2 regions of the Bradyrhizobium sp. ORS 86 genome follow, and region 2 is predicted to be linked to the other one. Evidence: predicted binding sites of a transcription regulator. Region 2 holds the regulator's gene; the other holds the start of a gene.
What was found. The regulator LexA, encoded in region 2, represses DNA repair genes until DNA is damaged. The targets are predictions, from matches to a motif close to TGTTCNNNNTGTGTTCNG.
Positions count from the first base shown of each region.

Region 1 (4,417 bases), 3.0 Mb from region 2:
CGCAAGGTCGAGCGCGATCGCCAGCACATGCCAGAGCCCGGCGACGCGGCTACGGATCCGCGCCGCAAGCCCGACGCGATCGGCCGGCGGGCGGATGGCATCCGCCACCTGGCGGCGGCACTGCAGGATGATGACGACGAGGAAGAGATGCACGATCAGCATCACGAGCCGCAGCAGCGCGGCATAGCCGGCGCGATGCAGGCCGAGCAGCAGCGCGACATTGGCAAAGCAAACGCCGGAGACGCCGACGGCGACGATGCGCCGCGCCCAGATCTCGATGTAGGCCGCGGTCTCTGCGCGGATGCGGAACAGACCGAACGGTCCCGCCAGCGCCCGCACCGCGCAGATCAGCGCGCGCGAGAACGCGTAGGCGTTGACGACGGCGAGGATCACCAGCCGCGTGGTCGACTGGTCGCCGATCTCGGTGCCGAGCAGCGCAGTGGCGACGCCGACGAACACGACCACCGGCAGCAATTCGAGCAAGAGGCGCCCGAGCACGAAGGGCAGCCGGACCACCGATTGCCAGGCCCGGGCCAGGCTGAGCCGGCGGCGCTGCAACTCCGGCTCCGGCGTGACGTCGGTGACCGAGGACGGCGGAGTGGCGGCCGCGAGCGCCTGCACCGGCACGCGCGCGGTCTGCGGCAGCCGCGATTCCAGAAACGCCACCGGCCGCTTGATCAGGCGGAACGCCACCCATTCGACGGCCAGCGCGCAGCCGAGCACCAGCGCAAGCTTCCAGGCGATGTCGATCAGGAGGCCATAGGCCGCCGGATCATTGGCGGTGCGCACGAACCAGTAATAGAAGGCCGGGAAATGCGTCAGCGTCCGCGCAACGTCGGCGACCTCGCGCGACATGTCGGTGACCTGCTCCGACACCATCAGCAGGAGCTGCGCGCCGAGGCTGTCGGCGGTGAGTGGAATCGGGGAGTGCTCTTCCGGTGCGGGTTGCGCCGCCTGCGGCGAGGCATTGGCGATCGCGCGCAGCGTGTTGATGATCTCGCCGCGCTTCCTGTCGTCCTGCAGCGTTTCGAGCGCTCGCTTCGCCTGCTCCGGCGTCAGCGTATCGGCGGTATTGGCCTGCTGCTGCGGCGGGGCCGGCTTGGCGCTGGGCTGCGCGATGGCAGGAGAAACGAACAGGGCGATGACGAGAAGGATCGCAAAACGAAGTTTGTGCGACACGAGAGCCTCTTAAAATAATTGCGCGACAGCAAATCCCAGGCCTGGAATCTGCCCTCGCGCTCGCGTCATGTCGGATCGATCCTTTTCGCCTTGATGATGTGTCGGAAGTTTGCCGCCGTGACGGCGATCTCTTGGCATTTGTCGCAACACAATCGTCACAAGCGTTGAGCCGCGTTTACGCATGCAGGATGCGTTTTCAGGCAAGCCGGGCGAGCGGCTCATCACACGCCAGGGCTGAGCCCGGGCGATCTTTCGCTTGACGCGCCGGAACCTCTGTGATGTTCTTATTTTGTTCTTTTGCTTCAGTTGTTTGGGGGTCTCATGCACGACGTCTTTGCCGATGATGGTCCGGTTCAGCTCTTCATTCACGACGACGGCGAGACGCCGCTTGAGTTCGTCCGGGACCTGTTGCGCACGGTGTTCGGCAAATCTCAGCAAGATGCGATCGCCTCCGCAGCCTTGATCGAGGCCAACGGCGCAATTCCGTGTGGCCCCTATCCCGCACCGGTCGCGCGTGCATTGCTCACGAGCGCGAAGTGGCTGATCCGCTCCAAGGGCCAACCGTTGCTCATCACCACCGAATCCGCCGATGCCAGCCGTCCCTGCGATCTCTGCGAAGCACCGAGGGCGGTTACCGAGATATTTCTGTCGGGCACGACAGCCTCCCTGTGCAGCGACTGCCTGCTCGCTGCACGCCGCAGCTCGGAGGAATTGCCGAGCGACGAGTTCAGATATGCCTTCGCCGCGCTCGAATGGCATTTCGCCGGAATACCGCGCAACCAGATCCTGACGCGGTCACGGCGGTTTCCGGGTCATATGCGCGCCGACGTTCAGATCGCGATCGACAGGCTGTTCACCACGCCGCTCCACTTCTTCGGCATCCACGAAGCCTCTCGCTACGAGACCATCGAGTTCGCGGCGCTGATGAAGGACAGCCGCGATGCGCCGGCAATCGCGCCTCCGCAATATCACGACGTCGATGTCGGCGAGGCGGAGCCGGTGAAGTGCCTGGTCAATGGATTGTGGCTGTGCCGAACCGGAGAGCTGCGCTACGCCGTGCTGCTCAGCTTCCATCGCGAGTACGGCTACGAGCCGACCCTGCGCATCGAACTCGCGGTGCCCGCCGGCGCCGCCGGCAATGCCCTCGTGCAACGGACCCTTGCCGAGCTGGAAGCGGCCGTGCATGCGGCGCGCTCCTATCGCGGCAAGATCCTCTCGCTCGACGGCGACGCCGAATACCGCGGACGTTCGCGCGGCGTCACCGTGCATCGTCTGCCGACGGTCGATCGCGACGCAGTGATCCTGCCGGACCGGACACTGCGACTGCTCGAGCGCAACGTGCTCGATTTCGTCGGAAGCCGTGAGCTGCTGCGCAAGCTCGGCCAATCGACGCGCAAGGGCATCTTGCTCTACGGCCCGCCCGGCACCGGCAAGACCCATACCATCCGCTATCTCGCCACCAACCTGCCGGGCCACACGACACTGATCATCACCGCCGAGCAGGTCGGCTTGCTCGGCGCCTATATGAGCCTTGCGCGCCTGCTGCAACCAAGCATGGTGGTGATCGAGGACGTCGATTTGATCGCGCGCAGCCGTGAGGAGATGGGCGGCCCTTGCGAGGAATCCCTGCTCAACAAGCTGCTCAATGAGATGGACGGCTTGAAGGAGGACTGTGACATCCTGTTCGTGCTGACCACCAACCGGCCGGAAGAGCTGGAAAGTGCGCTGGCCGGCCGGCCCGGCCGCATCGACCAGGCGATCGAGGTGCCGCTGCCTGACGAGATCGGCCGCGGCAAGCTGGTCCGGCTCTACGGCAAGGGCCTGCCGCTCGACCAGGGGGTCATCGACGACGCGGTACGCCGCACCGAGGGCGTCAGCGCGGCCTTCATCAAGGAGCTGATGCGCCGCCTCGCCCAGGCCAGCATCGCCCGCGACGGTAGCCAGAATGTCACGACGGCCGATATCGAGGGAGCGCTGAGCGAGATGCTGTTCGACGGCGGCCACCTCAACGTGAAACTGCTCGGCGGCGCGCAGACGTTGAGCACGCAGCGATAATTGCATGGTGCGTCCAGGCGCATTTGCCGCTTCCAATGTTGGAGCTCGCACTTGACACAGTCGCTATCATGTAACATGTAATGTTACATGATACGCGATAGCCGTTTATCGAGTGTACTGCACGGGCTTCTCCACATGATCGGAGCGGCCGGGCCGGTGACATCAGACCAGCTTGCCCGGGCGATGGGGACCAACCCGGTCGTTGTCCGTCGCGTCATGGCCGGGCTGCGCGAGCAAGGTCTCGTCCACTCCGAGAAGGGGCATGGCGGCGGCTGGACGCTGGCGCGCGAACCATCCGACATCACGCTCGCGGACATCTATCGCGCGGTCGGCGCGCCGACGATCATCGCCATGAGCCATCGCTCGGAAAACCCCGGCTGCCTGGTCGAGCAGGCCGTCAATGACGCGCTCGGAGATACGTTTCGGGAGGTCGAAGCGATCTTCCTGACACGGCTGGGCGCCGTCACGCTCGACGCGCTGGCCAAGGATTTCAAGCGCCGGCTGGCCAAACACAAGCAGACACTCGAGGAGCAGGTTCATGCAGCACGGTGAGCAGACCGGCCATCTGCCGTTCAGCGACCCCGGACGTTGGGACAAGATGGCCGCCACCTACGACGCGCAGTCGCAGCCGTTCACCGCGCACTTCGCCGAAGCCGCGGTGGCGACGCTCGCGATCAGCCCGTCGTCGAAGGTGCTCGACGTGGCGACCGGCACCGGCGTCGCGGCGCTGGCCGCCGCCCGCACCGGGGCGCAGGTCACCGCGATCGACTTCTCCGCCGGGATGGTGCAGCGGGTCCGCGCGCATGGCGTGGCGAATATCGAGGCGCAACAGATGGACGGTCAGGCGCTCGATCTGCCGGACGCTGCGTTCGATGCCGTGACATCGGTGTTCGGCGTCATGCTGTTTGTGGATTGGCGCGCCGGACTGCGCGAGATGGCGCGGGTGACGCGGCCGGGCGGATCGGCGGCCATCGCCGTCTGGAAGAGCCCGGACGGCGCAGCAGTGCATCTCATGGTGTCGCGGATCATCCGGACGCTCTATCCGGACCTGGCCGTCCAATCGCCGGCGACGGGCCTGACCGCGCTGGCCGATCCCGGCCGCTTTGCCGCCGCTGTCGTTGCCGCTGGCTTCGTCGATCCCAAGATCACAGAGGTCACCCACGACTTCATCCTTGATGTCGCA
Region 1 covers NZ_CP120699.1:744,485-748,901, reverse strand. The annotation lists gene P6U25_RS03410 (mechanosensitive ion channel domain-containing protein) at 1-1,179, opposite strand, end outside; gene P6U25_RS03405 (ATP-dependent Clp protease adaptor ClpS) at 1,501-3,234, shown strand; gene P6U25_RS03400 (Rrf2 family transcriptional regulator) at 3,322-3,786, shown strand; gene P6U25_RS03395 (class I SAM-dependent methyltransferase) at 3,773-4,417, shown strand, end outside.
Region 1: the regulator LexA is predicted to act here: its motif matches at 1,459-1,476, upstream of P6U25_RS03405 (ATP-dependent Clp protease adaptor ClpS).

Region 2 (4,417 bases):
GGTGTTCTTTGCCGTGCGTGCGCTGCTCGCGCTGTTCCCGGCGTTGACGGCCGGGCATCCGATCAAGAAATGGGCGGCCGCCGCAGCGCTCGTCGCTGCCGCCTTCTATCTCATGCTGTCGGGGGCGGAGGTTGCGACCCAGCGATCATTTTTCATGACGGCGGTGGTGCTGATCGCGGTGATCGTCGACCGCCGTGCGATCACCTTTCGCACGCTGGCGGTGGCTGCGCTGATCGTGCTCGTGATCGCGCCGGAAGCGCTGGTGCATCCGAGCTTCCAGATGTCGTTTGCGGCGACCCTCGGGCTGGTGGCGCTGGTGCAGATCGGGATGCCGAGCCTGCTCGCCTCGCCCGATCATTCGGTGACGGCGCGGGTGGCGCTGTGGGGCGGGCGCGAGATCGCCATGCTGGTGCTGGCTTCGCTGGTCGCCGGGCTCGCGACCACGCCCTACGCCGCGTTTCATTTCCACCGCGTCACGCCCTACGGACTGCTCGCCAACCTCGCGGCGATGCCGGTGGTGTCGGCGGTGGTGATGCCGGCAGGTCTGCTCGGGCTCGCAGCCATGCCGTTCGGGTTCGACGGCGTGTTCTGGGCGATCATGGGCGTCGGCATCGATTGGATGATCTTGGTGACGCAATGGGTCGCCGCCCTGCCGGGCGCGGTCGGGCGGATGGCCGCGTTCGGCACCGGGCCGCTAATCGTGGCGAGCGCCGGCCTCGTCTTGCTCGGCCTCTTGCGCACGCCGCTGCGCTGGTCGGGCGCGGCCCTGCTTGCGGTGGCGCTGATCTGGGCGCTGCGGGTGCCGCAGCCGGACGTCCTGGTCTCCGCCGATGGCCGCAATGTCGCGGTTCGCGGCGGCGACGGGCGGCTGCATCTGATGCGGAGCGGCAAGGATGCCTTTTTGGTGAAGGAATGGCTGGCGGCGGATGCCGATGCGCGGACAGCCGCCGATCCCTCGCTCGAAGACGGGGTCTCCTGTGACGAGAGCGGCTGTGTGGCCCAGGGGACTGGAGGCATGCTGGTTTCGTTGGCGACGCGGCCTGAGGCGCTGGTCGACGATTGCGAGCGGGCGGCGCTGATCGTGACGGTACGTCCGGTGCCGCAGGGCTGCGCGGCCTCCGTGATCGATGCCGAGCGGCTGCGGCGCCACGGCGCCCTGATGCTGCGCCGCATCGGCGGCGGCTTTGCCGTCGATGTGGTCAGGCCCGGCGGGATCGACCGGCCGTGGTCGCCGGCGGTTCCCGGCGATACCGAGAGCGAGGCCACGCTGCGCATACCCGGCCGTGCGCCGCGTCCGGCGGTGGACGCGACCCCGGCAGAGGCTGACCTGCAAGGCGACGATTAGGGCTGATCGGGCAGAGGAGCGGTGTTCGGCAGGTCAAAGGCGCCAAGATGGTACTCGTCCGAGTCAGGGTTGGCGTCAGCCTTCCTGACCAGGGTGAACGTCGCTTCGGGAAATTGCTGCCAGATCTTCAGGTCGTCGGCCGTCACCGTCAGCCAGCCGAACCGGAACATGTACCGGCCCGGCTCCGTGACGCGTCCAGCCCTTTGCCATGTGACCTTGTCGACCACCGAGCACGTCCTTGTCCGTGACCGATGATGCGCCAAGGCGCCGTCTAACGCAAACTCCCGATGCGCCCCGGAACCCTAAGTCCGGGGCCGCTCGAAATCGCTTAAGTCACCCGCCGCCGGACAATTCATCCAGCGGCCATGATGCGCTCAACCCAAAAACAGCGACGCGAACGCAGAGGGCCGCCGCTCGACCGCCTTCGGCTTCTCGACGACGGGCGGGTGGAGAGCAGGTAGCTGCAGCACGGTGACGCGTTGTCCTTCGACGAGCTGGGTCACCAGCACGTGGCTGCCGTCGGGGAATTCGACCGCATCATGATGGCGATCGGGCACGTCGGGCTCGACTTCGTTGAACACGCCGACACGGAAGCCGATCGTCTTGGTCCAGATCCAGCGGCTGTCGTAGCGGACGTTCTCGACGAACGCGAGCTCGGTGCCGGGCAGCATGCAGACCGCGACAGTCGGATCGCTCTCCGAAGCAAAGCCGCGGGTTGACGTGCCGCGGAATGTCGTGGTGATCAGCGTCTCTCCGACAATGGCGGGGCGCGATGCCACGGCGTGCAGACTATAGTCACACATCGGATGGCTCCTCATTTCGAGATAGCGACCCATGCCTCTCCTGAGGCGTGGGCCTCTACCAGAGTGGACAACAGCAAACGAGGTTCTTCCCGTTTCTGGGCGATTGTACGACTGGCAGCGCGAGCCTCCGATCACAAACACGCTACACCGTCCGGATGGTATCAGGACGCGCCGGAGGGCACTCACGCCGCGCAGTCCATGAAGCAACGGCGTTGCGCGCTGCTCGTTCCCTCGCAACGGATGTGCGACTGCACATAGACACGACGCGCTGCACGCGGTCGCCCCTGGACCTGGGGTGCGGTCAGTATTTGCGATAGAGCCCGATCAGCTTGCCCTGGATTCGCACGCGGTTTGGCGGCAGGATGCGCACTTCATAGGCGGTGTTGGCCGGCTCCAGCGCGATCGATGCGCCGCGGCGACGGAAGCGCTTTAGCGTCGCTTCCTCGTCGTCGATCAGCGCCACCACAATATCGCCGGTATTGGCGGTGTCGTTGCGCTGGATCAGCGCCATATCGCCGTCGAGGATGCCGGCGTCGACCATGGAATCGCCACGCACCTCCAGCGCATAATGTTCGCCGGCGCCGAGCATGTCCGGCGGCACGCTGATGGTGTGGCTGCGCGTCTGCAGCGCCTCGATCGGCGTGCCGGCCGCGATCCGGCCCATGACGGGGACGGCGACCGGACGGTTGCCATCATCCTCGGCGACCGGCGGCGTGCTACTGCGCTTGCCGAGCGTGCCCTCGATGACGCTCGGGGTGAAGCCGCGGCGGCCGTTGCCGCCGCCGGCCGACAGCTCCGGAAGCTTGATCACCTCGATGGCGCGGGCGCGGTTCGGCAGGCGGCGGATGAAGCCGCGCTCTTCCAGCGCTGTAATGAGGCGGTGGATACCGGACTTCGAGCGCAGGTCGAGCGCATCCTTCATCTCGTCGAAGGAGGGCGGGACGCCGGCCTCTTTCAGACGTTCATTGATGAAACGCAGAAGTTCGTACTGTTTGCGCGTGAGCATCTCGAGTATTCCCCCGGTTGATAGCGTCGTTCGATTCCGAGACCTTCAGGGAGCCTGATCGGGAGCGCGAAACTTGCGGCACTCCTCAGCGCGCTCCCATTCGTGGACACCAGTACTCGAAACAAATCATGAACGGACACTATATGTTCGATATGTGTTCCGCAACCACTTAATTTCCGGTGAATGCGGCCGACTGCGCACGATCGGCGCGGCCGCAACGCCTCATTCAGGGAGTGTCAGAATCTCACACGCCTCGCCTTTGACAGCCGCGGGCGCGAACGGCGGACGGATCACAAGTGCCCGTGCCGCAGCGAGATTTCCCAGCAGCGAGCTGTCCTGCTGGCTGACGGGTGTTGCGATCAGCGTGCCGTCGTCGCGCTCTTCGAGGCGCGCACGGAGATAGTCCTCGCGCTGATCGTTGGCGGCGAGGTCACGGCCGAGCAGGGCGCTCTTGCGGACATGATGAATCACTTTTCGGCCGCTCAGGGCCCGAATCAACGGCACCAGGAACAGGAAGGCGCAGACATACGACGACACCGGGTTTCCGGGCAGGCCGATCACCCGCATCGTTCCCAACCGGCCGTGCATCATCGGCTTACCCGGCCGCATCGCGATCCGCCAGAACGCCATCTGGACTCCCTCGGCGTCCAGTGACTGCTTGACGAGATCGTGGTCGCCGACCGAGGCGCCGCCTGTGGTGATCAAGATGTCGGCGTCCGCCTCCCGTGCCCGGCGGATGCCGGCGGTGGTGGCAGCGACGGTGTCGGCGGCGATCCCGAGATCGACGGTCTCCGCGCCCTCGGCGCGGGCAAGCGCCCGCAGCGCGTAGCCGTTGGAATAGACGATCTGGCCGGGGCCGGGGCGGCAGCCCGGCATCACCAGCTCGTCGCCGGTTGCCAGCACCGCGACCTTCGGGCGGCGGCGCACGGCGAGTTCCGGATAGTTCATGGCCGCGGCGAGCGACAGCGCGCGGTCGGAGAGGCGACTGCCGGCCGCAAGCAGTACATCGCCCTCGCGGAAGTCGACGCCCGCGAGGCGGATGTGCCGTCCCTTCGCGGCGGCCTCGGTGATCGTGATGTGACCGCCGTCGGTCCTGGTATCTTCCTGGATGATGACGGCGTCGGCGCCGTCGGGGATCACGCCGCCGGTGAAGATTCGTACCGCTTCACCCACGCCAACCGTGCGCTCGAACGGACGCCCGGCTGCGACTTCGCCGATCACCTTCAGCCTCGCCGACAGGTCGGACGCATCGGCCGCGCGCAC
Region 2 covers NZ_CP120699.1:3,761,516-3,765,932, forward strand. The annotation lists gene P6U25_RS17320 (ComEC/Rec2 family competence protein) at 1-1,345, shown strand, start outside; gene P6U25_RS17325 (hypothetical protein) at 1,342-1,572, opposite strand; gene P6U25_RS17330 (hypothetical protein) at 1,720-2,148, opposite strand; gene lexA (transcriptional repressor LexA) at 2,450-3,154, opposite strand; gene glp (gephyrin-like molybdotransferase Glp) at 3,377-4,417, opposite strand, start outside.